DNA from 3 places in the Kitasatospora sp. NPDC091335 genome. Region 3 is predicted to be linked to each of the others. Evidence: riboswitches for the same ligand, from Rfam matches in the RefSeq annotation. Region 3 holds a riboswitch; each other region holds the start of a gene.

Region 1 (9,821 bases), on a different contig from region 3:
AGGAACGTCGTGGTGGGCAACTACGTCTACTCGCTGCTGCTGGGCATGTCCGTCCCTGACGTCTCCGGCAAGGCGATCGCCAACCTGGAGATCGAGTCGCTGCGCCACGTCGCGCCGACCTTCCACGGCGACACCGTCTACGGCGAGACCACCGTGCTCGACAAGTGGCCGTCCAAGTCCAAGGACGACCGCGGCATCGTGTACGTCGAGACCAAGGGGTACAAGCAGGACGGCACGGTCGTCTGCATCTTCCGCCGCAAGGTGATGGTGCCGACCGAGACGTACACCAAGGAGCGCGGCGGCGAGCAGCCCGGCCGTCCGACCCCGCTCTCCTGATCCTCTCCCCTTTATAAGGGGGACCCTCCGTCCGTGGAGGATCCCCCCTGCCGAGAGACCCCGGACGGGCAGGCCGCCGTCATCGGCCGCGCCCCACCCGGTACCGGGGGCCCTGCTGCCGCAGCCACGCCGGCAGGGCCCCCGCAATCCCCCCCCCCGGGGGGATTCCCCGACCTTCCGCAGACCCTCAGACCATTTCGGAGCCGCACGATGGGACGCCTCGCACAGACCGAAGGCCTCACCGAGATCCAGCGGGACATCCTCGCCACCGTGCGGGATTTCGTCGACAAGGAGATCATTCCGGTCGCGACCGAGCTGGAACACAAGGACGAGTACCCGACCGCCATCGTCGAGGGCATGAAGCAGCTCGGCCTCTTCGGTCTCACCATCCCCGAGGAGTACGGCGGCCTCGGCGAATCGCTGCTCACCTACGCCCTGGTGGTCGAGGAGATCGCCCGCGGCTGGATGTCGGTCTCCGGCATCGTGAACACCCACTTCATCGTGGCGCACATGATCAACGCCCACGGCACCCAGGAGCAGAAGGACCACTTCCTGCCGAAGATGGCGGCCGGCGAGATCCGCGGCGCCTTCTCGATGTCCGAGCCGGGCCTCGGGTCCGATGTTTCGGCCATCTCCACCAAGGGCGTCAAGGACGGGGAGTTCTACGTCCTCAACGGCCAGAAGATGTGGCTCACCAACGGCGGCACCTCCACCCTGGTAGCGGTCCTCTGCAAGACCGACGAGGGCGGCGACACCCCGTACAGGAACATGACCACCTTCCTGATCGAGAAGGAGTCCGGTTTCGGCCCGAACCCCGGGGTTCCCGGCCTGACCGTGCCCGGCAAGATCGAGAAGATGGGCTACAAGGGCGTCGACACCACCGAGCTGATCCTCCAGGACGTCCGGATCCCGGCCGACCGCGTCCTCGGCGGCGTCCCCGGCCGCGGCTTCTACCAGATGATGGACGGCGTCGAGGTCGGCCGCGTCAACGTGGCCGCCCGAGGCTGCGGCGTCGCCCGCCGCGCCTTCGAGCTCGGCATCTCCTACGCCCAGCAGCGCTCCACCTTCGGCAAGAAGATCGCCGAGCACCAGGCGATCCAGTTCAAGCTCGCCGAGATGGCCACCAAGGTCGAGGCCGCCCACCAGATGATGGTCATGGCCGCCCGCAAGAAGGACGGCGGCGAGCGCAACGACCTCGAGGCCGGCATGGCCAAGTACCTCGCCTCCGAGTACTGCAAGGAGGTCGTCGAGGACGCCTTCCGCATCCACGGCGGCTACGGCTTCTCCAAGGAGTACGAGATCGAGCGCCTCTACCGCGAGGCCCCGATGCTGCTCATCGGTGAAGGTACTGCGGAGATCCAGAAGATGATCGTCGGACGCCGGCTCCTGGAGGAGTACCGGATCGCCGAGTGACCCCCCCGGCCGCCCGTTCGACGGACCACGTCGCCGGGCGGCCCCTCGAACCGCCGGTCGACGGGCGTGCGGGCCCGTCCCGGCGGAGCGCCGTGCCCCGTCACGGGCCCGGCCTGGTCCGCCAGGGTCCGGCACGGCCCTCCGGAAGCGGCCCCAGGGCGTACAGCTGCATCGACGCGCCCTGCGGCCGCTTCCGCACACCTGCTCGCGGCCGCTACGGCCGTTACGCCCACCGGGTTCCGTTCGCCCACCCGTTGAGACAAGAGTCACCAGGCGTGTCCGGGCCCTTGGGAACCGGACCGGGCCGAGCTACGGTCGTGGGAGTGGACGCGCACACGCGCCGCCACCGGACACCTGAACGAGCAGGCGGGTTGCCCACCCACCGTGTGCTCCCGATAGCATCCACCGGGACAGCAAGCCGTCCCTCTATTACCGATTCCGCGGTGGCCCCCGTCCAGCGGCCATGATCCCCCGCGACAAAGGTCTTCGATGCCCATCAGCCCGTCCCCTCACACCTCCGTCACGGACCGCGATGCCCTCGCAGCCCCGACGGCCGGTCGGCGACCCCGCGTGACCATCGCGCGCGGAGCCACCCCCTGGTTCGTCCCCACCCTCGCCACGGCCGCCGTGACCACCGCCCTCACCAGGCGCAGCGGCAAGTGGGCCCTGGCTGCGGTACCCGCCTGCGCACTCGGCGCCGGCATGCTGTGGTTCTTCCGCGACCCCGAGCGTGAGATCGGCACGGGCAGAGTGATCTCCCCCGCCGACGGCGTGGTGCAGAGCATCGATGCCTGGCCGGACGGCCGCACCCGGGTCGCGATCTTCATGAGTCCGCTGAACGTCCACGTCAACCGCGCGCCCCTGCCGGGCACGGTGACGTCGGTCGAGCACGTCGCGGGCGGCTTCGTCCCCGCGTTCAACAAGGACAGCGACCAGAACGAGCGGGTCGTCTGGCACTTCGACACCGAGCTCGGCGACATCGAGATGGTCCAGATCGCGGGGGCCGTGGCCCGCCGCATCGTGCCGTACGTCGACGCCGGTACCAAGGTCGAGCAGGGCGACCGGATCGGTCTGATCCGGTTCGGGTCCCGGGTCGACACCTACCTGCCGGTCGGCGTCGAGGTCGGCGTCGAGGTCGGCCAGAAGACCACAGCCGGGGTGACGCGCCTTGACCGTGACTGATCCTGAGACAATCGTCGGCCTGGACGACGAGGAGACGGCCCTGCGCCGCCGCCGCTGGGCGCGCGACCGCGAGCTGCGCGCTCCGCGCTCTCCCCAGCACCTGTCCACCGCCGACTTCCTGACCCTGGGGAACGCCGTCTGCGGCTTCCTGGCGATCTACTCGATCACCACCGGGGTCCTGGTCCCGCACATCACCAACCCGGACGCCGCTCCGGACCGGCACAGCGCCGCCACCGCGGTCACACTGCTGCTGATCGGCTCGATGTGCGACCTCTTCGACGGCCTGGTGGCGCGCAAGCTGCGTTCCTCGGCCCTCGGGGCGGAACTGGACAACCTGGCGGACCTGATCAGCTTCGGCATCGCGCCGGCCTACTTCGTCGCGGTCTGGGGCATGGTCTCCCAGGGTTCCAACAGCAAGCTGTCGGCGCTCATCGCCATCACCGTGCTGCTCGCCGTGGTGCTGCGGCTGGCCCGCTTCTCGGCCGTGAAGATGCGGCCCGGGGTGTTCCAGGGCATGCCCTGCCCGATGGGCGCGATGACGGTGATCGCCATCGTGCTGCTCGACCCGCCGTTCCTGCCCGGTCTGCTCGCCATCTTCGGCGCGGCGTACCTGATGGTCAGCCGGATCGAGTACCCGAAGCCGCAGGGGCTGCTGGCCACCGCCACGCTCTGCTGGATCGTGGTCTCCATCGGCTGCCTGGCCGCGTGGGCCACCGGCCTGCCCGGCGGCGACAGGCTGATGCACGTCGGTGCGTTCGCCCAGATCACCCTCGCCGCGATGGCGCCGCTGCTGGTCATCCGCCGCAAGGTGGGGCAGAAGGTCGGCGACGTCCGCGCCCGGCGGGCGGAGTCGCGGGTCGGCTGATCCCCGCAATTGTCATAAGAGTCAGGGCCCGGAACCTGTTGGTTCCGGGCCCTTCCTCGTGTGTCACAACAGCCGGGACAGCCGGGGCGTCGTCGGTACGGGCTCAGACACCGTCGGTACGGACGCCGGGGCGGCCGTCGCTGCGGACCCCGGACTCCTCCGCAATTGTCATAAAACTCAGGCGCCCCCGGTGTGCACGCTGAACGCCGAGCGCCGCGCCGCCCGGGCCACGACCGGGTCCGGGTGCACGCCCGAGACCGCCGTCAGCACCGAGGCCGCCCGCGGGTGCCCGGACTGCCGGGCCCTGGCGAAGAGCCGGACCGGGTCGCCGGCCGAGGCGCCCTCGACGTGGCCCACCAGCAGCTCCGTCTCACCGTGGTCGAGCACCGCGGCCGCGGTGTCCACCCAGAGCCAGGCCGCATCCTCCGCACCCAGCACGTCCGCCGGGGAGACGCCCTCGTCCGCGCGCTCCGCCAGCCAGAGCAGCGCGTAAGGACGCAGCACCGGCTCGTCCACCGACGCGCGCACCGCCTGCTCGGCCGGACCCCCGGCCACCCGCAGCGCCTCGAAGGCGAGCCCGCGCACCAGCGCGTCGTCGCCCTGAGCGGCGTCCAGCAGCTCGCCCACCGCCCGGTCCGCCGGACGCGCCGCGACCCAGGCGCGGAACTCGGCGCGGGCCGGGCCCGGCGAGTAGTCCGCACAGGCGTTCAGCAGCTCGAAGGCGCTCTGCTCGATGTGCCCGGCCGCGGTCTGCGCGACCGTGCAGATCTCCTCCAGCTTCGCCCGCACCGCCCAGTGGCCGAGCGGCGACAGCTCTGCGGCATCGTTCCTGCGCACCAGGGCGCCGACCGCCGCCAGGCCGTCCAGCATCCAGTCCAGGACGGCGGCCACGTCGGAGGGCGCGGGCGGGGTGTCGATCTGCGGCGCCCGGCAGGTGCCGCGGACGGCGGAGACGGCGGAGGCGGCGTGCGGCACGGGCGACAGGCCCGGACCGCCGAGACCGGCGCCGACCCGTCGCTCGTCCAGTCCGCGGCGCAGCAGCTCCAGCAGCTCGCTCTCGGCGACCGGGCCGTCCACCAGGTGCAGGAAGGAGAGCAGCTGCGGGGCCTGGTCCACGGCCTGCCCGGCCAGTACGGCGAACACGCCGCGCAGCGCGGCGGGCGGCACCGGGGCGAGCAGGGTCCAGGCGTCGAACAGCGCCGACCAGCCTCGCACCACGGCCTCGTCGTCGTGCTCCCAGGCGTGCAGGCGCCAGCCGGGGCCGGCTCCGCCGTCCCGGGCCTCCACCAGGCCGACCAGCAGCGCCTGTCCCCAGGCCTTGGCGGCGGCGCCGACGGTCATGGCCAGCGCCCGGCCCGCCGTCCGGGCGTCGTCCGGGAGCAGTTCGCCGCGCTTGTCGACCTCGGACAGCTCGCCGGCCCAGCGGGCGATCCGGACGGCGTCGACCAGCATCCGGCGGGCCAGCGGCGCCAGCTCGGAGGGTGCCGGGAAGCCCTCCGGCACGGGAACCCGGCCCCGACCGGGAGCCGGAGCGGGCCCTCGTCGCCGGGGTACTCCGTTACGGGGGACACCCGCCCCGCCCTGCCTGCCACCGGCGGGCCGTTGGGCCGTTCCGGGGAGACGGGTCACCGTCGCACCGGTACCGATCGTCGGCGGGAGCGGGGCATCACGGTCGCGCGGGTTCCGAGACGTCACGTCGAGCAGTCTTCCCCTTGTACCGGCCTTCTGTCACATCCGGTTGTCCGTACGACCGGGCGACCGCCTGTGCCACCTCCGCAAGATCGGGCAACCACGGCAAACTGCCTGGCCGGAAACGTGTGACACGGCCATGCCACCCAAGGCGCCTCCGTCGCCGGGAATGTCCGACCGGTCACACTGTGTAGCGACAGGGGTTGAGAGGAGGGGCAAGTTTTTGCCCCGGCCGAGGGGGTGGATTTCCTGGGGGAATCCCGTTCCGCCAACGCCCGGCGGGGCTGTCCAGCCCCAATCCGGACGGATGGCGCACGGACCGGCGGGGTCATAGTGCACGAGAAGTCGGCCGGTTCGACTTCTCGTGCCGCCCGGCGAAATAGAGAAACGTTCATTCGTGAACAGGTGAAGCTCTCGGGAAAAGCGCCGGAGCCCGGCGGGCCTCTCCCCCACGGGCACGTCCCGCCCTAGAGAAGCGGTGTGAGCCAGCGGCGGAGAAGCTCCGTGTAGTGATCGGGGGAGGCGTTCCAGAGGGTGGCGTGGCCGGCGCCGGGGAACGCCCGGAGGCTGACCACGTCGGGGTGGGCGGCGGCCAGCTTCTCGGCGGTGCGGAAGGGGGCGATCGGATCTGCCGGACTGTGCAGGAGGAGGGTGGGGACGCGCAGGTCGGTGCCCTCGGCGATCCGGCTGAAGTCGGCGAGGTCGACGCCGGTGCGACCCTCCGCGGCGAGGGCGCCGAGTTCGGCGGCGACGCCCCGGAAGCCGGCCCGGGCGGCGTCCCGGCGGGCGGAGGCCGGCAGGTCGAGCACGGGCGAGTCGAGGATCAGCCCGCGGATGGCGTACGACCAGGCCGAGCGGGCCGCCGTCTGGAGGACCATGGTGGCGCCGAGGGACCAGCCGTAGAGGATCACCTTGCCCGCACCGTTGTCGAGTGCCAGCCGTACCGCCGACTCGATGTCGCGCCACTCGGTCTCGCCGAAGTGGCTGAGCCCGTCCGGGGAGGCGGGGGCACCCTCGTCACCGCGGTAGGTGACGGCGAGGACGGGCAGCCTGAGCCGGTCGAGGACGGGGAGCACCGGGAGGGTCTGTCCGCGGTCGGACTCCGGGCCGTGCACCAGGATCACCCAGGTGCCGCGCCGGCCGTCGAGTCGCCAGGCGGGCAGGGCGCCGAGTTCGCCGTCCGCCGTGGTGTCGGTGAAGGCGAGGCCGAGCGCCTCGGTGGGGTCGCCGAGGTGGACGCGGGGAGTGAAGCGAACCTCGGTGCCGGGGGTGAGGGTGCCCAGGTCGGCGCGGACCAGCCGGCGGGTGACGCTCTGCTCGTCGCGGTGCAGGACCTCCTCGACGACCGCGTGCCCGCCGTCCGCCCACTCGACCGCCCAGCGGCCGGGGCGCAGGCTCTCGGGACCGCGGGAGAAGGTGATCCGTCCGGGAGCGAGACCGCGGACCACGACCGGCCCGGACTCCTGGACGGCGGTCGCCGGACGGACCATCCGCTCGGAGGCCCGGCGGCCGACCACCAGCACGGCGGCCCCGACCGCGGCGGCCGCCACGACGGCGGCGGTTCCCCAACGCATTTCGCTCCCCGCTCTGTTGCTCACGCACCGGACGGTGCTCGGGCACCAGTTCACCGGCGCCCCGCCCGCCCGGCCACCGGACTGGGCCATCCGGGTCATGCGGGCGATGCCCCGGCGGTGCTGAGGAGGTGCCAGAAGCCCGTGGCGAGGAGGACGGGGGCGATCGGAGGTACCCAGGCGGAAGGGGACGGGCTCGTCCCGGTGAAAAGTCACAAGAGTCACGAGAGTGGTGGGAGTGGCGAGACTGGCGACGGGAGCCGGCGAGAGCGGACCGGGCCGGTGCCGGGTCGGGCGATCGGAGGGGGCGTCAGCGATGTCCGGGTGTGACCAACCCCTCCGTGACCTCGGTTGACTCCCGGTTCTGGCCCGTGATGGGATCCTGGGGCCAAACGGAGGGCATGGAGAGGAAGCCGGTGGAAGTCCGGCGCGGTCCCGCCACTGTCACCGGGGAGCACGCTCGGAACATCGCCACGGCGGGCCGTCGAAGGCCGCTGGAAGGCTCCGAGGGTGCGTCCGACCCGGAAGCCAGGAGACTCTCGCCCCCGTCACGTCGATCCAGGGCGCGGACCCTGAGTGAGGACACGCACCCGATGCAGGCTGCCCCGCCCCGCCGGACTTCGAGCTGCCTTCCGCCGTGCGCCCGCTGACCCCGCGCCCGCTGACCCGCGCCGCCGCGTTCGCGCTCGGCGCCGTCGCGGGCCACGCCGCGGACGCCCGCTTCGGCGACCCCCGCCGGGGCCACCCGGTGGCCGCCTTCGGCAGCGCCGCGACCGCCCTGGAGCGACGGCTGTGGCGCGACGACCGCGCCGCCGGAGCCGGGTACACGGCGCTGTGCGTCGGCGCGGTCGCGGCGGGCGCGCTCGCCCTGGACCGTACGGTGGGCCGGCGCCCGCTGGGCCGGGCGGCGCTGGCGGCGGCCGCGACCTGGACGGTGCTCGGCGGCACCTCGCTGACCCGGGAGGCCCGCACCATCGGCCGCTCGCTGGCCGCGGGCGACCTCGCGGCCGCCCGCGAGCGGCTGCCGCACCTGTGCGGACGGGACCCGAGCGCACTGGACGAGCAGCAGATCGCCCGGGCGGTGGTCGAGTCGGTGGCCGAGAACACCGCCGACGCCGTGGTGAACGCGCTGACCTGGGGCGCCCTGGCCGGCACCCCCGGTCTGCTGGCCTTCCGCGCCGTGAACACCCTGGACGCCATGGTGGGCCACCGCTCGCCGCGCCACACCCGGTTCGGCTGGGCCTCGGCCCGGCTGGACGACCTGGCGGGCTGGCCGGGCGCCCGGCTGACGGCGCTGCTGACGGTGGCCGCCGCGCCCGAGCCCAGGACGGCCTGGCGGGTCTGGCGGCGGGACGGCTCCGCGCATCCGAGCCCGAACGCGGGCCAGGCGGAGGCGGCCTTCGCCGGCGCGGTGGGCGTTCGGCTGGGCGGGACGCTCCGGTACGGCGAGCGGGTGGAGCACCGTCCGGTGCTGGGCGCGGAGCTGCGCCCGGTGACGGTGGACGACATCGAGCGGGCCTGCGCGCTGTCCCGGCGGGTGGGCGCACTGGCGCTGGGTACGACGGTCTCGGGGCACGTCCTGCTGCGGGCGTTCCTGGGGAAGAAGAGGGGAAGGGCATGACGAACGCGCTGCTGGTCGCGGGGACGACCTCGGACGCGGGCAAGAGCGTGGTGACGGCCGGGATCTGCCGTTGGCTCGTCCGCCAGGGTGTGCGGGTCGCGCCGTTCAAGGCGCAGAACATGTCGCTCAACTCCTTCGTCACCGCCGGCGGCGCCGAGATCGGCCGCGCCCAGGCGATGCAGGCGCAGGCCGCCCGGGTGGAGCCGGAGGCGGCGATGAACCCGGTGCTGCTCAAACCGGGCGCGGACGGCCGCAGCCAGGTGGTGCTGCTCGGCAGAGCGGTCGCCGAGGTGGGCGCGCTGGACTACCGCGAGCGCAAGCCCGTCCTGCTGGAGCGCGCCCTGGAGTGCCTGGCCGACCTGCGCCGCCGCTACGACGTGGTCGTCTGCGAGGGCGCCGGCTCGCCCGCCGAGATCAACCTGCGCGACCGCGACATCGCCAACATGGGCCTGGCCACGGCCGCCGCCCTGCCGGTGGTGGTGGTCGGGGACATCGACCGCGGCGGGGTCTTCGCGGCGATGTACGGGACGCTGGCGCTGCTCTCGGCGGAGGACCAGCGGCACGTGGCGGGCTGGTTCGTCAACAAGTTCCGCGGCGACGCGCGGCTGCTGGCGCCCGGGCTGGAGATGCTGCACGAGCTGACCGGCCGTCCGGTGCTGGGCACCCTGCCGATGCTGCCGGGGCTGTGGCTGGACGCCGAGGACTCGCTGGACCTGTCCACCGTGGTGGACCGGGTGGACGGCCGCGGGCCGCTCGGCGCGGACGTGCTGCGGGTGACCGTGGTGCGCTTCCCGCGGCTGTCCAACTTCACCGACCTGGACGCGCTCGCGCAGGAGCCGGGCGTGCTGGTGCGCTGGGCGACCCGGCCGGAGGAGCTGGCCGACGCCGACCTGGTGGTGCTGCCCGGCACCCGGGCCACCGTCGCGGACCTCGCCTGGCTGCGCGAACGCGGCCTGGAGCCGGCCCTGAGGGCGCGGGCGGCGGCCGGGCTGCCGCTCCTCGGCGTCTGCGGCGGCTACCAGATGCTGGGGCGCTCGATCGTGGACGAGGTCGAGTCGAAGGCGGGCGCCGTCGAGGGTCTCGGCCTGCTGCCGACGCACGTGCGGTTCGGCGTGGAGAAGGTGCTGGCGCGGCCGGTCGGCGA
Region 2 (9,821 bases), on a different contig from region 3:
GACCCCGCCGCCCATCACGATGCCGTCCATCAGTGCCACGTATGGCTTCGGGTAGCGGGCGATCCGGGCGTTGAGGTGGTACTCGTCGCGCCAGAACCGCTCGGCGGCGGCGCGGTCCCCGCCGGTGGCGGCGCGGTGGATGGCGACGATGTCGCCGCCCGCGCAGAGCCCGCGCTCGCCGGCGCCGGTGACGACCACGGTCGCGACGGCGTCGTCGTGCTCCCAGTCGTCCAGGGCCCGGGCGATCCGCAGCACCATGGCGTGGGTGAGGGCGTTGAGGGCCTTGGGGCGGTTGAGCACGATCAGCCCGGCCCGGCCCTCCCGGTGGACCAGGACGTCGTCGGCCCCGGTGGTGTCGGCCCCCATCAGGCGGCCCCGATCAGGCCGCGGGCGACGATGACGCGCATGATCTCGTTGGTCCCTTCCAGGATCTGGTGCACCCGCAGGTCGCGGACGGTCTTCTCGATGCCGTACTCGGTCAGGTAGCCGTAGCCGCCGTGGAGCTGGAGCGCCTGGTTGGCCACCTCGAAGCCGGTGTCGGTGGCGTGCCGCTTGGCCATCGCGCACAGCTGCGGGGCCCGCGGGTCGCCGCGGTCCAGGGCCGCCGCCGCGCGCCAGAGCAGCGCCCGAGCGGCCTCCAGTTCGGTGGCCATGTCGGCGAGCCGGAACTGGAGCGCCTGGGCGTGCAGCAGCCGGGCGCCGAAGGCCTCGCGGTCGGCGAGGTGCGCCGTCGTCCGCTCCAGGGCGCTCTGGGCGCCGCCGAGCGAGCAGGCGGCGATGCCGAGCCGGCCACCGTCGAGGCCGGCCATCGCGATCCGGAAGCCCTCGCCCTCGCCGCCGAGCAGCCGGTCGGCGGGCAGCCTGACCCCGTCCAGCAGCACCTGGCGGGTCGGCTGGGCGTTCCAGCCCATCTTCCTCTCGTTCGGCCCGAAGGAGAGGCCCGGGTCGTCGCGGTCCACCAGGAACGCCGAGATGCCCCTGGCGCCCGGTTCGCCGGTGCGGGCCATCACCAGGTACACCCTGGCGGCACCCGCGCCCGAGACGAACTGCTTGACGCCGTCCAGCACCCAGTGGTCGCCGGCGCGCACCGCCCGGGTGGTGATGGCGGCGGCGTCGGAACCTGCCCCCGGTTCGGTCAGGCAGTAGCTGCCCAGGTGCTCGGCCGAGCAGAGCGCGGGCAGCCAGCGGGCGCGCTGCTCCTCGGTGCCGTGGCGGTCGACCATCCAGCCGACCATGTTGTGGATGGACAGGTAGGCGGCGATGGAAGGGCAGCCGCCGGCCAGTGCCTCGAAGGCCACCACCCCGTCCTGCCGGGAGAGTCCGGAGCCGCCGGCCTCCTCGCGGACGTAGACCCCGGCCAGCCCGAGGTCGGCGGCCTTGCGCAGCACGTCCACCGGAAAGTGCTTGGTCTGGTCCCACTCCACCGCGTACGGCGCCAGGCACTCGGCGGCGAACTCCCGTACCGCGGCGGCGATATCAATCTGATCTTCCGTCAGATCACTTGCGTGCACGGCGTTCACCCCATCGTCGGCATGGTGAAGCTCGCGCCCTCCTTGACCCCGGAGGGCCAGCGCGAGGTGACGGTGCGGGTGCGGGTGTAGAAGCGGATGGAGTCGGGGCCGTGCTGGTTGAGGTCGCCGAACGCGGAGCGCTTCCAGCCGCCGAAGGTGTGGTAGGCGACCGGCACCGGGATGGGCACGTTGACCCCGACCATGCCGGTGTCCACCCGCCGGGCGAAGTCCCTGGCGGTGTCGCCGTCCCGGGTGTAGATGGCCACGCCGTTGCCGAACTCGTGCTCGCTGGGCAGCCGCAGCGCCTCCTCGTAGTCGGCGGCGCGGACGACCGTGAGCACCGGACCGAAGATCTCCTCGCGGTGGATCCGCATCCCGGGCGTGACCCGGTCGAACAGCGAGGCGCCGAGGAAGTAGCCGCCCTCGTGTCCTTCCAGTCGGAACTCCCGCCCGTCGACGACGAGTTCGGCGCCCTCCCGGACGCCGAGGTCCAGGTACCCGCGGACCCGGTCGAGCGCGTCGGCGCCGACCAGCGGGCCGAAGTCCGCCGCCGGGTCGTCCGAGCGCCCGACCTTGAGCGCGGCGATCCGCTCGACCAGCTTGGCCACCAAGGCGTCCGCGGTCTCCTCCCCCACCGGGACGGCCACCGAGATCGCCATGCACCGCTCGCCGGCCGAACCGTACCCGGCGCCGATCAGCGCGTCGGCCGCCTGGTCGAGGTCGGCGTCCGGCATCACGATCAGGTGGTTCTTGGCGCCTCCGAAGCACTGCGCCCGCTTGCCATGGGCGGCGGCGGTGGCGTAGACGTACTGGGCGATCGGTGTGGAGCCGACGAAGCCCACGGCCTGGACGCGCGGGTCCTCCAGCAGGGTGTCCACGGCCTCCTTGCCGCCGTTGACCACGTTGAGCACGCCTGGCGGCAGCCCGGCCTCCAGGAAGAGTTCGGCCAGCCGCAGCGGCACCGAGGGATCGCGCTCCGAGGGCTTGAGAACGAAGGCGTTTCCGCAGGCCAGGGCGGGGGCGGCCTTCCAGAGCGGGATCATCGCCGGAAAGTTGAACGGGGTGATGCCGGCGACCACGCCGAGCGGCTGGCGCATCGAGTACACGTCGATGCCCGTCCCGGCGTTGTCGCTGAACTCGCCCTTCAGCAGGTGCGGGATGCCGGCGGCGAACTCCACGACCTCCAGGCCGCGCTGGATGTCGCCGTGGGCGTCGGAAACGGTCTTGCCGTGCTCGGCGGAGAGCAGCCGGGCGAGTTCCTCCTTCTCGCCCTCGACCAGTTGCAGGAAGCGCAGCAGCACCCGGGCCCGCCGCTGCGGGTTCCAGGCCGCCCACTCGGGCTGCGCCTGGGCGGCGTCGGCGATCACCGCCTCGACCTCGCCACGGTCGGCCAGCGGCACCCGGGCCTGCACCCGGCCGGTGTTGGGGTCGAAGACGTCGCCGTACCGGCCGGACGTCCCGGCGGCGCGCTTGCCGCCGACGAAGTGGGTCAGTTCACGGACCATCGGTTCCTTCTCTCATCAGCGCTGGGGAGAGGAGGACTGGAGAGCACCGCCGCCCGGCCGCGCGCACGGTCGGCGCACGGGCCTGCGGGCAGGCGGAAAATGACGGATCGTCAGGCGTCGAGCGCCCTGGCGACCGGAAGCACGGCAGCGGAACGGGAACAGCGGCCCGGAGTCATGCGTGTCGTCTCCATCCTCGTGGAAAACACGAACCACCCGCGGCCGGTATCCTGACTCCCGGATCGACGCCCGCCCCCTGGCCTTCCCGGCTGGCTGCCAGTGGCCGTCTCCTGCGAGGACGGACTCCCCGGTCACAGTGGCGGGACCGTGCCGGACTCACACCGGCTTCCCTGACACCGCGGACCTGCCGTCGACCATATAGTTGGACGTCCTAGTAAGTCCAGAGCGACAACCCGTGAGAACACGTCACGGACGCGTCGTCACCGGCCCGCCCGGGGCCGTCGAGCACCGCCCGGGCCCGGGGGCGGCCTCAGCCCAGGAGCTTCGCCACCACCCGGTCGAGCGCGCGGATGTCCTCCGGCGGCAGCGCGAGCAGGGCGTCCGGCGGGGTGGCGAGGATGCCGGTGGCGAGCGCGGCCTTCGCCTCGCCCTCCTCGGTGAGGTGGACCAGCTTGGAGCGCCGGTCGGCCGGGTTGGTGATGCGTTCGGCGAGGCCGCGCCGCACCAGGTCGTCCACGATCACGGTGGTGTACGGCGGGTCGGCGGTCAGCCGCTCGGCCAGCTCCCGCAGGGTGATCGGTCCGGCGGCGAGCCGGCGCAGCGCCCTGACCCGGCTGAAGCTCATGCCGAGGGCGTCGGCGACGGCCTTGCGGCGGTCGTGGCGCTCCAGCACGAGCGTGTACATCCCCTGCCAGACCCGGGCCGCCATCCCGGCATCGGCCTCGCCCGGCTCCGGGTGTCCGCCGGTGTCAAGGCACTCCATCAGGCGTCCACCGTCCCCTTCGTCTCTCTGATCCCGTTGCCGCCGGCGTCCTCGGCCGCCTCCTCGGCGGCGAGCCGCTCCGCCGCGCGTTCGGCCGTCGCCCTGGCCCAGCGACCGGAAGTGAGCGTACCGGTGACCAGCACGGCGACACCGCAGCCGGCGATGATCCACCACGCCGTCCGGGCGGCGGCGGTGAAGGCCGCCGGGTCGGTGTGGGCGGCACCGGCCATCAGCGCACCGGTCACCGCGACGCCCAGGGACTGGCCGACCTGCCGGCTGGTGGAGGCGACGGCCGCCGCCACGCCCGCCTGCGCGCGGGGCATCCCGGAGACGGCGGTGTTCGTGATCGGCGCGTTGACCAGGCCGAAGCCGGTGCCGAAGAGCAGGAAGGCGACGACCAGCAGACCGGTCGGCACGTGCTCGGCGTAGCCGACCGCCTGGAGCACGGCGCTCGCGGTCAGTGCCGTCCCGGCGAGCAGCAGGGGCGTGCGCGGCCCGCGGGTGGCCACCATCCGGCCGGACAGCGGCGCGGTGAGCAGCGACATGACCGCCATCGGCAGCATGAACAGCCCGGCGTGCAGCGGGTCGAGCCCGCGGACGTCCTGGAGGTACAGGGAGCCGACGAACAGGAACCCGCCGAGGCCGGCGAAGGCGGCGACCGCGATCACGGTGGCACCGGAGAACGGCGCGGAGCGGAAGAACCGCAGGTCGATCAGGGGGTCGGTGCGCCGGGGCTCGTACCACAGCAGGCCCAGCAGCGCGCCGAGCGCGGCCGCCGTGCAGCCGAGGACCACGGGCGAGGTCCAGCCGCGTTCCGGCGACTCGATGATCGCGTAGGTGAGTCCGGCGAGCAGCACGACGACCAGCAGCTGGCCGACCGGGTCCGCCCTGCGGGTGCGGGCCGCCCGCGACTCCGGCACGTAGCGGGTGAGGAAGAGCGCGGCCAGGCCGATCGGGACGTTGATCCAGAAGATCGCCCGCCAGCCGGCCGACTCCACCAGGACCCCGCCGAGGATCGGTCCGGCGGCCATGCTGATGCCGACCACGCCACTCCACACGCCGATCGCGCGGGCGCGCTGCCGGGAGTCGGTGAAGGTGTTGCTGATGATCGACATGGCGACGGGGTTCAGCATCGATCCGCCGACCGCCTGGAGCATCCGCGCGGCGAGCAACCAGCCGAGCCCGGGGGCCAGGCTGCACAGCAGGGAGGCCCCGGAGAACACCACCAGTCCGATCCGGAACACCCGGCGGCGGCCGATCCGGTCGGCGGTCGATCCGGAGAGCATCAGGAGGCTCGCCAGTACCAGGGTGTAGGCGTCGACCGTCCACTGGAGTCCGGACACCGAGGTGTGCAGGTCACTCCGGATGGCGGGCAGGGCCACGTTCAGGATGGTGACGTCGAGGCTGACGATCAGCAGGCTCATGCAGCAGATGGCGAGCACGAGCCAGGGCCGCGGTCGGGCGGCATCGGGCATGACGGACGCTCCATGGTTACTTGTATTGTTGTAATCATTGTGAGCCTATAACTAACTCCCGCGACGACTCCACCCTTTTCCGGTCCGGGAAAGACGGAACGGCCGCGCCCACACCGATCTCCTCGGCGGGGCGCGGCCGTCCAGGCCCGCGGGTCAGGCCTTCTTGACCACGCTCGACTTGAGCTGCATGGCGCCGAAGCCCTCGACACGGCAGTCGATGTCGTGCCCGTCGACGCCGTCCACCAGGCGGATGTTGCGCACCTTGGTGCCGGCCTTGATGCCGGAGACGCTGCCCTTGACCTTGAGCGCCTTGACCACCGTCACGGTGTCCCCGTCGTTCAGCACGTTGCCGACGGCATCCTTGATCACACGCTCGCCGGCCGCGGCGCCGCTCTCCTCGGAGCCGCCGGGCACCCACTCGTGGGCGCACTCGGGGCAGACCACGAGGGCGTTCATCTCATAGGTGTACTCGCAGGAACACTGCGGGCACGGGGGCAGGCTGTCGCTCATGGGTTCAACGCATCCAGGGTTTCGAGGCGGCAAGGGGGCCGGGCCGGCGGGTCCGGTGCCCACGCCGAGGGCACCCTGACGCACCTCGCGCCGATCCGACGGCACGCCAGCATGTATGAACTTGAAGAATTTTTCAAACCACCTGTCCGCCGACGTGAGGGCAGCCCCCGAAGGTGCCCCGGTCGGAGGACGCCGGGCACCTGCCGGGGCCGTCCTCCGTACCGTCGGCGAACACGAAGGTGTCCCCTGCTACACCGCGGCCGTCGGCCCGCCCTGGGTCGCGGGCCCGCGTGCCTGGTTGCCGGGGCTCCGAGGGGACCAGCCGTGGTTCACAGGACCCGCGGTCCACTCCTGGAGGCTGCCGTCCCTCGTCGTCGTGTAGACCCTGGTCTCCTTGGCGGCCGCCGTCCCGAAACGGCCCCGCAATTGGCGCGATCCGCACCCGCCCCGCCCCGCCCGTCACCCGGCCAACGGCGCGGGCAGCGGGCGGGCGTGCAGGACGTCCAGCCGGGAGACCGCCCGCGTCACCACCACGTACAGGCGGTGCAGCCCGCGCGCTTCGGCCTCCACGATCGCGGCCGGCTCCAGCACCACCACGTGGTCGTACTCCAGCCCCTTCACCAGCGACGCCGGCAGCACCGTCACCCGCGCCGTGGTGCCGGCCTGCTCGGCCGCGCCGGTCGGGACGCCCGCCTCCCGGAGGGCCTCGGCGGTCTCCGCCACCGCGTCGTCGGCCGCGATCACCGCGATCGAGCCCTCGCGCTCCAGCGCGGCCCGCACCGCCGTCACCACCGCCCCGCCCAGGCCGCCCCCGGCCACGCTCCGCACCGTCAGCTCGCCGTCCTGCCGCAGCGACACGGCCGGCGGCACCGCCACGTCCAGCGCTCCCAGCAGGGTGTTGGCGAGGGCCATCACCACGGCCGGGACGCGGAAACCGGTGGTCAGCGGCACCACCGCGGCCTGCGGCTTGCCCAGGTGGCCGAGCTGCTCGGGCCAGCTGCGGGCGGCCCACGGCGCCGTCGCCTGGGCGAGGTCGCCGAGGACGGTGAGCGAGCCGAAGACGCTGCGGCGGGCGATCGCCCGGCACTGCATCGGGGAGAGGTCCTGGGCCTCGTCCACCACGACGTGACCGAAGCCGGCCGGGTGCTCGATCAGTCCGGCCACCTCGTCCAGCAGCATCAGGTCGTGCTCGGACCACCTGGCGCTCTTCTCCGAGCGCGGCGGGCGGCGCCACAGGATCGCCGCCCGCTCCTCCGGACCGAGCACCCCCTCCGCCGCCTCGGCCAGCACCGCGGGGTCGCTCAGCAGTGCGGCGACCACGGCCTCCGGCCGCGGGTTCGGCCAGGCGGCCTCCAGGAAGGCCGCGACCGGCCTGGAACGCCCGATCTTCCGCGTCCACGCCCCGGGCATCACGCCGGACCGGCGCTCGGCCTGGTCCTGGAGCATCGCCACCACCCGGGTGCGCAGGCTCTCCCGGCCGATCGCGTACGGAGGCGCCTGCTCGCGCAGTTCGGCGACCACCCGGTCGAGCCGCTCCGGGGACACCCGCCAGCGGTAGGAGCCGTCCGGGACGACCAGCGGCTCCGAGCCCGTCGCCCGGATGCGCCCGTACAGCGCCCGGCGCAGCACCGTCGCCATCCGGGCGTCCTGCTTGACCACGGCGGCCCGCTCGTCGTCCACCGAGGTGACCGGCCGGGTGGCGACCAGGTCCTCGACGGTCTTCTGGACGACGTCGATCTCGCCGAGCGCGGGGAGCACCTCGGCGATGTAGCGCAGGAAGACCGGGTTGGGGCCGATGACCAGCAGACCGCTCCGCCGGATCCGCTGCGGGTAGCTGTAGAGCAGGTACGCGGCGCGGTGCAGCCCGACGGCGGTCTTGCCGCTTCCGGGAGCGCCCTGCACGCACACCGACTCGCTCAACTCGCCCCGCACCAGGGCGTCCTGCTCGGGCTGGATGGTGGCGACGATGTCCCGCATCGGACCGGTACGGGGCCGCTCGATCTCGGCGGCCAGGATGCCGCCCGCACCGCTGCCGCCTCGGCCGCTCCCGTCGCCGCTGCCGCCGTCCGCACCGGGCCCGCCGACCACGGCCGCCCCGCCGAGGGCCTCGTCCTCCAGCCCGGTCAGCTCCTCCGGCGCGCCCAGGCTCCACGGCGCCCAGCCGAACCTGCGCCGCCGCGCGAGCCCGAGCGGGGTGTGGGCGCTCGCCTGGTAGAACGCCCGGGAGACCGGGGCGCGCCAGTCGACCACCAGTGGCGGCACCGTCGGGTCCTCGGAGATCCGCCGGCGGCCCACGTAGTAGCGCTGCCGGCGGTGGTCCCCGGCCTCCGCGGTGTCGGCGAAGTCCAGGCGGCCGAAGAACGACGGGCTCTCCGGCAGCTCCTTCATCCGCTTGGCGCGGGTGCGCAGGTACCGGCCGAGCGCCTCCGCGCTGGCGCCGTCGCCGGAGACGTCCTCCCCGGCGACGACCTGGTGGCCGGCGTCCTCGACCTGCCGGGCCGTCGCCACCCGGCAGGCCTCGACGTAGGCCCGTTCGCGTTCCAGTTCACCGTCGAGGCTCTGGGTTTCCGAGGTCATCGTTCGCGTCCCTTCCCGCACCACGAGCTCACCGGCTGCTCGAAGTCCAGTATAACTTAACTCAGTTAAAATACTGACCTGGTTATGCAGACTGGCACGGAAGACCTCGGGCACGCCTCAGGACACCAGGGGCGCCTCCTCCAGCTCGGTCAGCGTCACGGTGCACAGACCGCCGCGCTCCGCCTTGACGGCCGTCACCTGGAGCTGGGTGCCGGGCAGCAGGATGAACTCCTCCTCGCCGGTGAACGCCGAGAAGTTCTGGATGCCGGTGGCCCGCACCGGGCGCACCTCGAAGAGCGTCCGCTTGCCCCTGCCGCCGAGGAAGGACCGCGCCACCCCGAGCTTGGAGGTGCAGGAGGACACGCCCCACCACGTCACCGTCCTGCCGAGCGGGTACTGCCGGCGCAGGTCCAGCGAGACCCCGCGCCAGAGCGGCTCGGTGCGGACGGGCAGCCGCGACACCGCCGCGAACAGCAGCCGCAGGTACGGCACGTAGGGCACCAGCCGGCCGCGGTCCGGCGAGCGGAGCACCGCGTTGATCTCCCGGTAGAACGCGGACTCGCAGGTGTACAGGTACAGCGCGGCGATCTCGTCGGCGGAGAGCCCGGCCGGGAGCCCGGCGGGGAGCCCGGCGGGGAGCCCCGCGGCCGAGCCTCCGGAGACTCCACCGGACAGGCCTGCGGCCGGCTCGTCCACCCGCCGCTTGCCGAAGTCGTGCGACAGCGACACGTGCCGGTCCAGCCCCCGCAGCAGCTCGGCGACCGGGGCCACCGCCTCCCGGAACCCCATCAGCGGGGTGTCGAACACGCCGGTGATGGCGGGCAGGACGAGGCCCTCGTCCTTCACCCCGGCGAGCCGGTCCAGGTAGAGCTGGTGCAGCTCCATGGTGGAGGCGATGAAGGCGCCCATCCGCTCGGCGACCCCGTCCCGCGCCCCGCCGCCCTGCGCCGACGACGCGTTCCAGCCGGTGCTGGGCAGCCAGTCGACCTCGTCGGCGCCGAGCGAGGCGAGCGCCGCGTTCACCGTGGCGAAGTGCTCGCCGTCGCAGAAGACGTCCCCCTGGGCCGCCGGGTTGGCGTGGTCGATGTGGCGGACCTCGACCTCGGGGTACTTCTGCTGCAACCGCAGCACGACGTTCTTCAGGCTGCGCGCGTGCGCACCCCACCAGGCGAAGACCACGAAGCGGTCCTCCTCGGCGGCCTGCCGCTTGGCCCGGAGGATCTCCTCCACGATCCGCTCGGCGACCGGCCGCCAGAACCCGGTGTGCTGGTCCGGCCCCATCGCGCCGTCACCGCTCGCGGTC
Region 3 (9,821 bases):
CGCGGCCCTCACCCGGGCGGTGGCGAAGCCCGTCATCGCCCACACCTTCGGCCGGATCCTCGCCGCCGCCGACGCCGCGCTCACCGCGGGGCGAGCGGGCGGGGGTCGGCAGTAGGTTGTGATGATGACTGACTCCCTGCCGCCCGGCGGCGTTGTGTTCGACGCGGACGAACTGGATGCCCGGTGGGCGGACGCGTGGCGGCCGGAACAGGTCGCGGAGCGGTTGGACGGGCTCGGCACACCGTGGTGCGTCGCGGCGGGCTGGGCACTGGACCTGTTCCGCGGTGGGCAGTCGCGGCCGCACGGGGATCTGGAGATCGCGGTGCCGGCGGCGGGATTCCCGGAGGTCCGGGAGCGCTTCCCCGAGTACGTGTTCGACGCGGTGGGCTCGGGACGGGTCTGGCCGGCGGGGGGAGCCGAGGCGCTGGCGGCCACGCACCAGACCTGGCTGCGGGATCCGGCGAGCGGCCGGTTCCTGTTCGACGTCTTCCGTGAGCCGCACGACGGCGGGACCTGGATCTGCCGGCGGGACGAGGGGCTGCGGATGCCCTACGACACGGTCACCGAGCGGACGGCCGACGGGATTCCGTACCTGGTACCGGAGTTGGTGCTGCTGTTCAAGGCGAAGGCGGCGCGGCCGAAGGACCAGGCGGACTTCGACGGGGTGCTGCCGCTGCTGAGCCGGGCGCGGCGGGACGCGCTCGGCGGGTGGCTGCGGCGGGTGCACCCCGGTCATCCGTGGCTGGCGGAGCTGGGGGACCTGGCGGGGTAGCCCGGGGGCCGGGGTGCCGCGTCAGCGCAGCCCGGCAGGGCAGGGGAGGAGCGGCCAGGTGGGAGGTGAGCGGTGCACGTGCGGAAATTTCCGTCCGGATCCGGCTGGAAATGAGAGGCGGCCCCTCGCGCGGGTGAGCGCGAGGGGCCGGGCGGCCGGGCCGGGCGTGCGCCGGAAGTCGGACCGGCCGACTCCGGCGTCATGCCTCCCGGTGGCGGGAGGCCCATTCCTGCGGGCCACCTGCTTGCCCAGGTCGGTCATGGCGCGGACCCAGGGGTTGTCCGAGGCCTCGGCCGGCAACCCCTTGCCGGCGAGGAAGTCCGCGAACTCCTCGCGTTCCTCGTCCACGTCGTAGACGGCCAGCGTTTGGAGTCGGAACGCCGTTCGCTTGAACGTCTCGAAGAGCCGGCCGAAGTGCTCACCTTTGAGCATGGACGTCTTCCTCCAGGGGCGGCGTGGTGATTGTGACCTGTCTTGATGCTCCCGATCACCGGGGAACACGGTCAAGGACGCCATCTTTCGAGAACAGGAAAGCTGTTCGAATCCGCTCCCGCCCGGCGTGAACGTCGGGCGGGAGCGGGGGAGTTCAGGGGCTGGTGGTGATGGTGATCAGGTGGCTGGTCCAGTCGGTCATGTCGCCGACGTAGAGGGTGACGCTCCAGCTGTCGTTGCGGGAGAGGCAGTTGGTGACGCCCTCGCCGCCGCCGGGGCCGATGCAGAGCCGGATGAAGTCCCGGTGGGCCTCGCGGATGGGGAGGTCGCGGACGCGCTCCCAGAGGACGGGGAGGGCGTGGTCGAGGCTGGGGAAGTCGGTGGGGCACATGATGCCGGCGATTCCGGCCCGGACGACGCTCACGCGGCGGCCGCCTCGGGGGAGATGTGGCACCAGACGAACTTCCCGACGCCACCCTCGCGCGGGCAGCAGCCCCACTGGGTGGCCAACTCCCTGACGAGCAGCAGGCCTCGGCCGCTCTCGGCGGTGGTGGAGGCGGGGCGGTACGAGGGCTCCTCGCCGTCGGCGTCGTGCACCTCGATGCGGAGCGTGTCGTCCGGGGAGAGCTGGAAGCGGACGAGGATGAGGAGGTTGTGCGGGGCGCGGCAGTGCCGGACGGCGTTGGTGACCAGCTCGCTGACCAGCAACTCGCCGGTGAAGACGAGGAGTTCGCCGGAGGGGTGGGGGAGGAGGAACTTGTGGAGCGCCCAGCGGGCGGCCCGGGGGGAGGAGCGGTGCCGGGGGAGCCAGCAGCTCCGCTCGATGGGGGCGGGTGAGGGGGAGAGGTCTTCAGGCATGGCAGGGCCACCTATGGGGTGTGCAGGTGAAAGCGGCTGAAGAGGGCATGGGGATGCCCGGTGAGTAGCCCACTGCGATCACGATGTGTCGATCAACAAGCTACGGTGAGTAGCATGCTCCTGGGGGCTTCCAAAGTGCAAGTCCCCACTTTGGAAGTGATCAAAGATTGTTGCGGCGGGCCTGGGGCGGCAGACTGACTGCGCACAGAAGCGGGGAGGTCACGCGTGCCGGTGAACAGGAATCCGACCGTCCGACAGCGGCGGCTCGCTCGAACTCTCAAAGAGATGCGGCTTGCTGCGGGAATGACGATTGCCCAATCGGCCAGACAGCTCGTCTGCGCCGAGAGCAAGATCAGTCGGATCGAGGCAGCGCAGTCCGGAATCAGGCTCGTCGATCTTCGGCTGCTGCTCGACCTCTATGGAGTGGTGGATCAGGCGACGCGCGGTCAGCTGGAGGACCTGTCTCGGGATGGACGTCTGCGTGGCTGGTGGGACAGGTATTCCGACACCCTGTCGCCGCTGTATGCCGACTACATCTCATTGGAGGCCGATGCCTCCGACGCCTACAGCGTGGAGACCTTCCTGATCCCGGGCCTCCTGCAAACGGAGGACTACACCAGGGCCGTCGTGCGGGCGCAGATAGAGGATGCCGACGATGGACAGGTGGAGAGGCTGACCAAGGTCAGGTTGGAGCGGAGGTCGGTGCTGGCTCGCGAGTCTCCGCTGCGGCTGTGGGTCGTGCTCTCAGAGTCCGCGTTGAAGCACCAGGTCGGTGGGCGGGCGGTGATGCGGGAGCAACTCGACTATGTGGTCACCATGGCGGACCGCTCGAACATCAACATTCAAGTGCTGCCGGAGGAATCGGATGTTCATGCCGCGCTCTTCGGGCCACTGGTGATCCTCAGCTTCCCTGAGAGCACTGAGACGGACGTCGTGTACGTGGACAGCCTCCTCAGCACCCTCTACATCGAGGAGCCGGGCGAGGTCTTCAAGTACTCCAACCTGTTCCGCCGGGCGTTGGCCGAGTCTCTGCCGCGCAAGGAATCGATCGCGCTCATCAAGCGCATTGCGAAAGGAAGGTACAGCGATGAGTAGCACCCCGCAGGGTGCGGCCGCTGTCGACCTCATCTGGCGAAAGTCATCGTTCTCAGGGGCTCAGAGCAACTGTATTGAGATCGCGGCTGGTGTCACCGAGGTTGTGCCGGTGCGTGACTCGAAGGATCCGAACGGGCCGGCGCTGCTCTTCCCGGCCGAGGCCTGGGCCTCGTTCCTCTCCGGGGTCAAGTCCGGCGACTTTCCGACCGGCTGAAACATCAGCGGTGCCCCGCACGGGCTGTGGCCGTGCGGGGCACCGCTGATGTCGTATCTGCTGGCTTAGAAGTCGTCGTCGAAGGCGACCGAGCCCTCGACGGCCACCTGGTACGCCGACACGCGACGCTCGAAGAAGTTGGTCAGCTCCTGCACGTTCTGGAGCTCCATGAAGCCGAACGGGTTGGTCGAGCCGTACCGGATCGGCAGGCCCAGCCGCGCCAGGCGCTGGTCGGCCACGGCCTCCAGGTACTCGCGCATCGAGTCGGTGTTCATGCCGGCCAGACCGTCGCCGCACAGGTCCTGGGCGAACTGGAGCTCGGCCTCGACGGCCTCCTCCAGCATCTCCGTCACCTGCTTCGCCATCTCGTCGTCGAAGAGGTCGGGCTCCTCCTCGCGCACGGTGTCGACCACCGACATGGCGAAGTCCATGTGCATGGACTCGTCGCGGAACACCCAGTTCGTCCCCGTCGCGAGACCGTGCAGCAGACCGCGCGACCGGAACCAGTACACGTACGCGAACGCGCCGTAGAAGAACAGGCCCTCGACGCACGCCGCGAAGCAGATCAGGTTGAGCAGGAACGCCCGGCGATCTTCCTTCGTCTGCAACGAGTCGATGTGGTCGACCGCGTTCATGTACTTGAAGCAGAACTGCGCCTTCTGGCGGATGGAGGGGATGTTCTCCACCGCCGCGAAGGCCGCGTTGCGGTCCTCCGGGTCGGGCAGGTAGGTGTCCAGCAGCGTCAGGTAGAACTGGACGTGCACGGCCTCCTCGAACAGCTGACGCGACAGGTACAGCCGCGCCTCCGGGGAGTTGATGTGCTTGTAGAGGCTCAGCACCACGTTGTTGGAGACGATCGAGTCACCCGTCGCGAAGAACGCGACCAGTCGCCCGATGAGGTGGCGCTCGCCCTCGCTGAGCTTCGCCAGGTCGGCGACGTCGGAGTGCAGGTCCACCTCCTCGACGGTCCAGGTGTTCTTGATGGCGTCCCGGTACCGGTCGTAGAACGACGGGTAGCGCATCGGGCGCAGGGTCAGCTCGAAGCCGGGGTCGAGCAGCATCTTCTGGCGGTCGTCGGACATTACTGGCAGGCCTCGCAGGACTCGGGGTTCTCCAGGGAGCAGGCGATGGCGGCTTCCTGCTCCGGGGTGAGGGTCGGACTGTTCACGGGCACCGGCGCGGGCGCGGGCGCGGCGGCACGTGCGGTGCCGGACGCGGCCTGGGCGATGCGGGTGGCCGGGCGCGAACGCAGGTAGTAGGTGGTCTTGAGACCGACCTTCCACGCGTAGGCGTACATCGAGCTGAGCTTGCCGATGGTCGGCGCCGCCATGAACAGGTTCAGGGACTGGCTCTGGTCCAGGTACGGCATGCGGGCCGCGGCCAGGTCGATCAGCGCGCGCTGCGGCAGCTCCCAGGCCGTGCGGTACAGCGAGCGCACCTCGGCGGGCAGCCAGTTCAGCTCCTGCACCGAGCCGTTGGCGTCGCGCAGCGCGTCGCGGGTCTGCTGGTCCCAGACGCCGAGGTCCTTGAGCTCGCGCACCAGGTACGGGTTGACCTGGAGGAATTCGCCGGACAGCGTCTCGCGCTTGAACAGGTTGGACACCTGCGGCTCGATGCACTCGTACACGCCGGCGATGGACGCGATGGTCGCGGTCGGCGCGATCGCGAGCAGCAGCGAGTTGCGCAGGCCGGTCTCGGCGATCCGGGCGCGCAGCGCGGTCCAGCGGTCGGCCCACTGCGGGGCGGCCGTCGGGAAGTGGTCGATGTGCAGCTCGCCGCGGGCCGCGCGGGTCTCGCCGTACGCCTCGTGGCGGCCGAGCTGCTCGGCCAGGTCGGCGGAGCGCTCGTACGCGGTGAGCATGATGCGCTCGGCGATCAGCGTCGAAAGGGCCTTCGCCTCGGCCGAGTCGAAGTCGATCCGCAGCTTGAAGAAGACGTCCTGGAGGCCCATCACGCCGAGGCCGACCGGCCGCCAGCGGGAGTTGGAGGTGCCGGCCTCGGTGGTCGGGTAGAAGTTGATGTCCACCACGCGGTCGAGGAAGGTGACGGCGGTGCGCACGGTGGCGTCCAGCCGCTCCCAGTCCATCGCGCCGGCGAGGTCGCCGGCGGAGGCCCCGGCGGCCACGTGGGCGCCCAGGTTGACCGAGCCCAGGTTGCAGACGGCGGTCTCGGAGTCGTCCGTGACCTCCAGGATCTCCGTGCACAGGTTGGAGGAGTGCACGGTGCGGCCCGGCAGCGCGGTCTGGTTGGCGGCGCGGTTGGAGGCGTCCTTGAAGGTCATCCAGCCGTTGCCGGTCTGCGCCAGGGTGCGCATCATGCGGGCGTACAGGGTCTGCGCCGGGATGGTGCGGACGGCCTTGCCGGCCTGCTCGGCCTTGAGGTACGCCTCGTCGAAGTCGGCGCCCCACAGGTCGACCAGCTCCGGCACGTCGGCCGGGGAGAACAGCGACCAGTCCTGGTTGGCGTTGACCCGGCGCATGAACTCGTCCGGGATCCAGTGCGCCAGGTTGAGGTTGTGGGTGCGGCGGGCCTCTTCGCCGGTGTTGTCGCGGAGCTCCAGGAACTCCTCGATGTCGGCGTGCCAGGTCTCCAGGTAGACGCAGGCCGCGCCCTTGCGGCGGCCGCCCTGGTTGACGGCGGCGACCGAGGAGTCGAGGGTGCGCAGGAACGGCACGATGCCGTTGGACTTGCCGTTGGTGCCGCGGATCAGGCTGCCGCGCGAGCGGATGCGCGAGTAGGACAGGCCGATGCCGCCGGCGTGCTTGGACAGCCGGGCGATCTGCGCGTAGCGGTTGTAGATCGAGTCCAGGTTGTCCAGCGGCGAGTCGAGCAGGTAGCAGCTCGACATCTGCGGGTGCCGGGTGCCGGAGTTGAAGAGCGTCGGCGAGGAGGTCAGGTACTCCAGGCGGCTCATCAGGCCGTACAGCTCGGCCACCTCGCGCACCGACTGCTCGCTGTCGCCGACCGCCAGGCCGCACGCGACGCGGAGCAGGAAGTGCTGCGGGGTCTCGATCACCTTGCGGGTGATCGGGTGGCGCAGCAGGTAGCGGGACTGCACGGTGCGCAGGCCGAAGTACTCGAAGCGGTCGTCGCCCTCGGGGTCGATCAGCGCGTCCAGCGCGGCGGCGTGCTTGGCGACGAAGTCGGCGGTGGCGTCGCCGATCAGGCCCTCGTCGTGGCCGACGGTGATCGAGGCGGAGAAGGACACCGAGCCCTGGCTGTTCGCCTCGTCGACGATCTCCAGCGCGAGCAGCCGGGCGGCCAGCTTCGAGTACTGGGGGTCCTCGGCGATCATCGACGCGGCGGCGTCCACGGCCAGCCCGCGCAGTTCGGCGAAGTCCGAGCCGGCGTGGCGGCCGCGCAGCGCGGCGGCGGCGACATGGCCGGGGTCCACCTCGGTGAGGTCGACGCTGCGGTCGGTGAGCAGCCGCAGCAGGGCGCCGCCGGGGTCGGAGACCGTCGGGTCGGTGAAAACGGTACCGGTGCCCTGGGCGGGCAGGGTGGCTGAGGCTGCGGTGGTCAAGGCGCTCTCTCCTGGCGGCGATCGGCGGCTGTGATCGGGGGGCCACCGGGCCGATGGGGGCAGGGGAGCACGGCACGAACGCACACGGCGTCGCGCGACGGTTACTCCCCGGCCCGCCCGCGAGGCCCGGAGGGGTACTGCTCGTGCTGGCGCGGCCTCTGCGGGAGGGCCGTGGCGCACACTGTCCGGCAGGTAATCGGACTCGCGGGCACGGCTGCTGGAGCCGCCCGCTCACCGCTGCGGGGCAGTCCCGGATTCGCACCGGGTTCCCCTGCGTCGACAGCAGAAGCGAGCATACATGTTGTGCCGCCGGACTGCGGTGGCACCATATGTTGTGGCTGTCGTGTCGCGGGTGTGGCTGAGCGGGGTGGCCCGTCAGTGCTTCAGATAGACCTTGTACGTGCTCGAATCACCGGTCGGTGAGGTGAATTGGGCGACCAGCCGGTAGTGTCCGGCGGCGGTCAGGGCGTCGCTCAGGGCCCGGTCGGTGGCCTTCGGCGCGGTGCTGTCGAGGACGACCACGGTGAACCAGCCGTCCCGGATCGCGGCCACGCTGCCGGCGTCGCCGTGGTGCTGCACCCCGGCGCCGTCGCGGTAGTTCGTGCCGGCCCGCGCGGAGACCCACTGCTCGGGTCGGGAGACGCCGCCCAGGTAGTACTCGGCGAGTCCGTCGACCTCGGTGAGGTAGCGGCCCTGGGGCTCCGCGTGGACCCGCAGGACGGCCAGCAGGCGGCCGGAGTCGGGCCCGTTCTGGTAGCGCAGGGCGGACTGCTCCAGGCCGAGGGCGAGCAGCGCGACCCAGACCAGGATGCCCAGCTGGGGGTGGCGGAAGTGGGCGCCGACCAGCCGGGTCAGGCCGACCCCGGCGAGCGGGGCGGCGAGCAGCATGCCGTAGCCGAGGTGGCGGAACAGCGCGCCGGAGGTGCCGGTCCACAGGTGGGCGGCGGGGACCAGCAGGGTGGTGACGGTCAGGACGGCCCCGAGCAGGGCGCGCCGGCCCCGGGTGGTGGGGACGGCGTCCTTCTCCGGCGCGTCGTGCTCGTTGATCTGCTCGTGGCGCGCGTAGGCGATGGTGCCGGCCACCGCGAGGACGGTGAACAGGCCGGCCCACTGGAGCGTGCCGAGCAGGATCGAGCCGGCTGAGCCGGGGGCGTTGCCGCGCGAGGGCGACCACCCCGCGACCCTGCCGAGGGTGCCGTACGGGAGCAGCAGCAGGAGGGTGCCGGCGCCCGTCAGCAGCGCGCGCAGGGCTGCTGGTCCCGGCCGCTGGTACGGCCGGGCGCAGGCGAACGCGAGGGCGACCAGGGCGGGGACGGCGAAGGCCGCGGAGTAGGCGACGGCGCAGGCCAGCGCCGTGGGTGGGGCGGCGAGCAGGGCCAGGGCCGGATGCCGTCGGGCGGTGAACACGGTGGTCCAGGCCGCGACGGCGACCAGCAGGACGGCGAGCGACTCGGGCGCGGCGTAGAAGCCGACCACGACGGTGGACTGGAGGACGGCGTAGACGGCGATGGCGCAGATGGCGACCCGCTCGTTGAACAGCCGCCGGGTCAGCGAGTACAGCAGGACGGTGGTGACCAGCGCGAAGCCGAGGCTGAGCAGCCGGGTGCCCCAGATGCCACCGGCGTTCGCGGCGGCGCCGGCCAGCGGCGGGTAGAGCCAGGGCGAGCCGTGCACCCGGTCGACCAGGTCGGTGGTGACCGGGGTGCCGTGCAGCAGGTGGGCCAGCTGCCGGCGGCCGGAGACCATGGCGGCGGCCTCGTCGGGGTGGGCGGCGGCCAGCAGGCGCAGCGAGAGCGCGGCCTGGACGGTGAGGACGGCGCCCAGCAGGCCGCGGGCGATCCAGCGGCGGCGCGGGCTGGGGCCCGGGTCCCAGCTGATCGCGGGGACCTGCGGGATGGTGTACGGGGCCAGTTCTATGTTGTCGGGGTTGTCCACCGCCACGGCCGTGCGGGGCCCGGCGGTGTCCGGTCCCGGCTCGGCGGTGTCCGGTCCTGGTTCGGCGGGTTCGGGCTCGGCGGCCCGGCGGCGGGCCGCGCGGCCGTGCGGGACGGAGGGGAACTCGGACTCAGTGCTCATCTGGGGTTCCGGATGTCGAAGCCGTAACGGGGGTCGGACACGCGCTGCTTGAACGCGGCGAGGGTGTCCGGGACGGCCTCGACCCGCCAGTCCGCCCGCTTGACGATGTTGAACCAGACGAAGCCGACGACGTCGTCGTGCGCCTCCAGGCCGGAGAACAGCTGGTCGACGTCCGCGCGTTGGCGCTTGCCCTGCTCGGAGGCGGTCTCGCTGATGAAGAAGGGCTTCTTGGAGAAGCCGCGGATCTCGGCCATGGTCGGCCCGTACAGCGCCTCGAAGGTCTTCGGCCCGGTGCGGGTGAAGTAGCCGGTCATGCCCGCCCAGTCGACGTAGGTGTCGCCGGGGTAGTACGGCGCCAGGCGGGTGTTGGGCGCGGGGTCGGTGATGTTGGGGCTCCAGACCCAGATCACGTTGGTGGCGCCGGCCTGGTCGAAGATGTCGTGGACGTGGCGCCAGGCGGCCACGAAGTCCTCGGGGGTGGCGGCCTGACGGCCCCACGGGTACCAGTCGCCGTTCATCTCGTGGGCGATGCTGATGGCGATCGGCAGGTTGAACCTGGCGACGGACTTGGCGACGCCGCGCACGTAGTCGTCGGTGTCGCCGGCCGCGATCGAGGCGAGCGAGCGGTCGTGCGGTTCCCAGGCCATGAAGGGCAGTGCCCCGGCCTCGTGGATCCGGCGTGCGCCGGCGGTGTCGAAGCCGCCCTTCCAGTGGGCGTAGAACTCCAGGACGTTGGGCTGCTTGCCGATCGCGGCGCTGTAGCCGGGCAGCGCGTCCATCGTGGCGGGGACGTCGGGCAGGGCGGCGCCGAGGTACTTGTGGTCGGGCTTGAGCAGCGGCGTGACGTCGTA

Evidence for each region. A riboswitch is a leader RNA that binds a small molecule or an ion and turns the genes downstream of it on or off. The one in region 3 is predicted to bind cobalamin.
Region 1: linked by a shared signal. The riboswitch ahead of ACIQOW_RS32980 (cobalamin biosynthesis protein) and the one ahead of ACIQOW_RS12775 (ribonucleoside-diphosphate reductase subunit alpha) in region 3 are both predicted to bind cobalamin.
Region 2: linked by a shared signal. The riboswitch ahead of ACIQOW_RS25040 (CoA-acylating methylmalonate-semialdehyde dehydrogenase) and the one ahead of ACIQOW_RS12775 (ribonucleoside-diphosphate reductase subunit alpha) in region 3 are both predicted to bind cobalamin.

What each region holds. Positions count from the first base shown of each region.
Region 1 covers NZ_JBIVUM010000020.1:104,344-114,164, reverse strand. Annotated here, with positions in the region: gene ACIQOW_RS33010 (MaoC family dehydratase) at 1-336, shown strand, start outside; gene ACIQOW_RS33005 (acyl-CoA dehydrogenase family protein) at 547-1,749, shown strand; gene ACIQOW_RS33000 (phosphatidylserine decarboxylase) at 2,239-2,931, shown strand; gene ACIQOW_RS32995 (CDP-alcohol phosphatidyltransferase family protein) at 2,918-3,796, shown strand; gene ACIQOW_RS32990 (hypothetical protein) at 3,974-5,299, opposite strand; gene ACIQOW_RS32985 (alpha/beta hydrolase family protein) at 5,953-7,059, opposite strand; cobalamin riboswitch at 7,462-7,595, shown strand; gene ACIQOW_RS32980 (cobalamin biosynthesis protein) at 7,694-8,677, shown strand; gene ACIQOW_RS32975 (cobyric acid synthase) at 8,674-9,821, shown strand, end outside.
Region 2 covers NZ_JBIVUM010000012.1:233,802-243,622, forward strand. Annotated here, with positions in the region: gene ACIQOW_RS25030 (enoyl-CoA hydratase/isomerase family protein) at 1-366, opposite strand, end outside; gene ACIQOW_RS25035 (acyl-CoA dehydrogenase family protein) at 366-1,511, opposite strand; gene ACIQOW_RS25040 (CoA-acylating methylmalonate-semialdehyde dehydrogenase) at 1,517-3,016, opposite strand; cobalamin riboswitch at 3,216-3,407, opposite strand; gene ACIQOW_RS25045 (MarR family winged helix-turn-helix transcriptional regulator) at 3,504-3,956, opposite strand; gene ACIQOW_RS25050 (MFS transporter) at 3,956-5,431, opposite strand; gene ACIQOW_RS25055 (zinc ribbon domain-containing protein YjdM) at 5,585-5,941, opposite strand; gene ACIQOW_RS25060 (HelD family protein) at 6,401-8,518, opposite strand; gene ACIQOW_RS25065 (ADP-ribosyltransferase domain-containing protein) at 8,636-9,821, opposite strand, start outside.
Region 3 covers NZ_JBIVUM010000004.1:286,754-296,574, forward strand. Annotated here, with positions in the region: gene ACIQOW_RS12735 (SRPBCC family protein) at 1-115, shown strand, start outside; gene ACIQOW_RS12740 (nucleotidyltransferase domain-containing protein) at 125-772, shown strand; gene ACIQOW_RS12745 (DUF6879 family protein) at 794-1,204, opposite strand; gene ACIQOW_RS12750 (hypothetical protein) at 1,359-1,628, opposite strand; gene ACIQOW_RS12755 (ATP-binding protein) at 1,625-2,062, opposite strand; gene ACIQOW_RS12760 (helix-turn-helix domain-containing protein) at 2,288-3,157, shown strand; gene ACIQOW_RS12765 (DUF397 domain-containing protein) at 3,150-3,371, shown strand; gene ACIQOW_RS12770 (ribonucleotide-diphosphate reductase subunit beta) at 3,437-4,453, opposite strand; gene ACIQOW_RS12775 (ribonucleoside-diphosphate reductase subunit alpha) at 4,453-6,870, opposite strand; cobalamin riboswitch at 7,064-7,223, opposite strand; gene ACIQOW_RS12780 (glycosyltransferase family 39 protein) at 7,270-8,970, opposite strand; gene ACIQOW_RS12785 (glycoside hydrolase family 26 protein) at 8,967-9,821, opposite strand, start outside.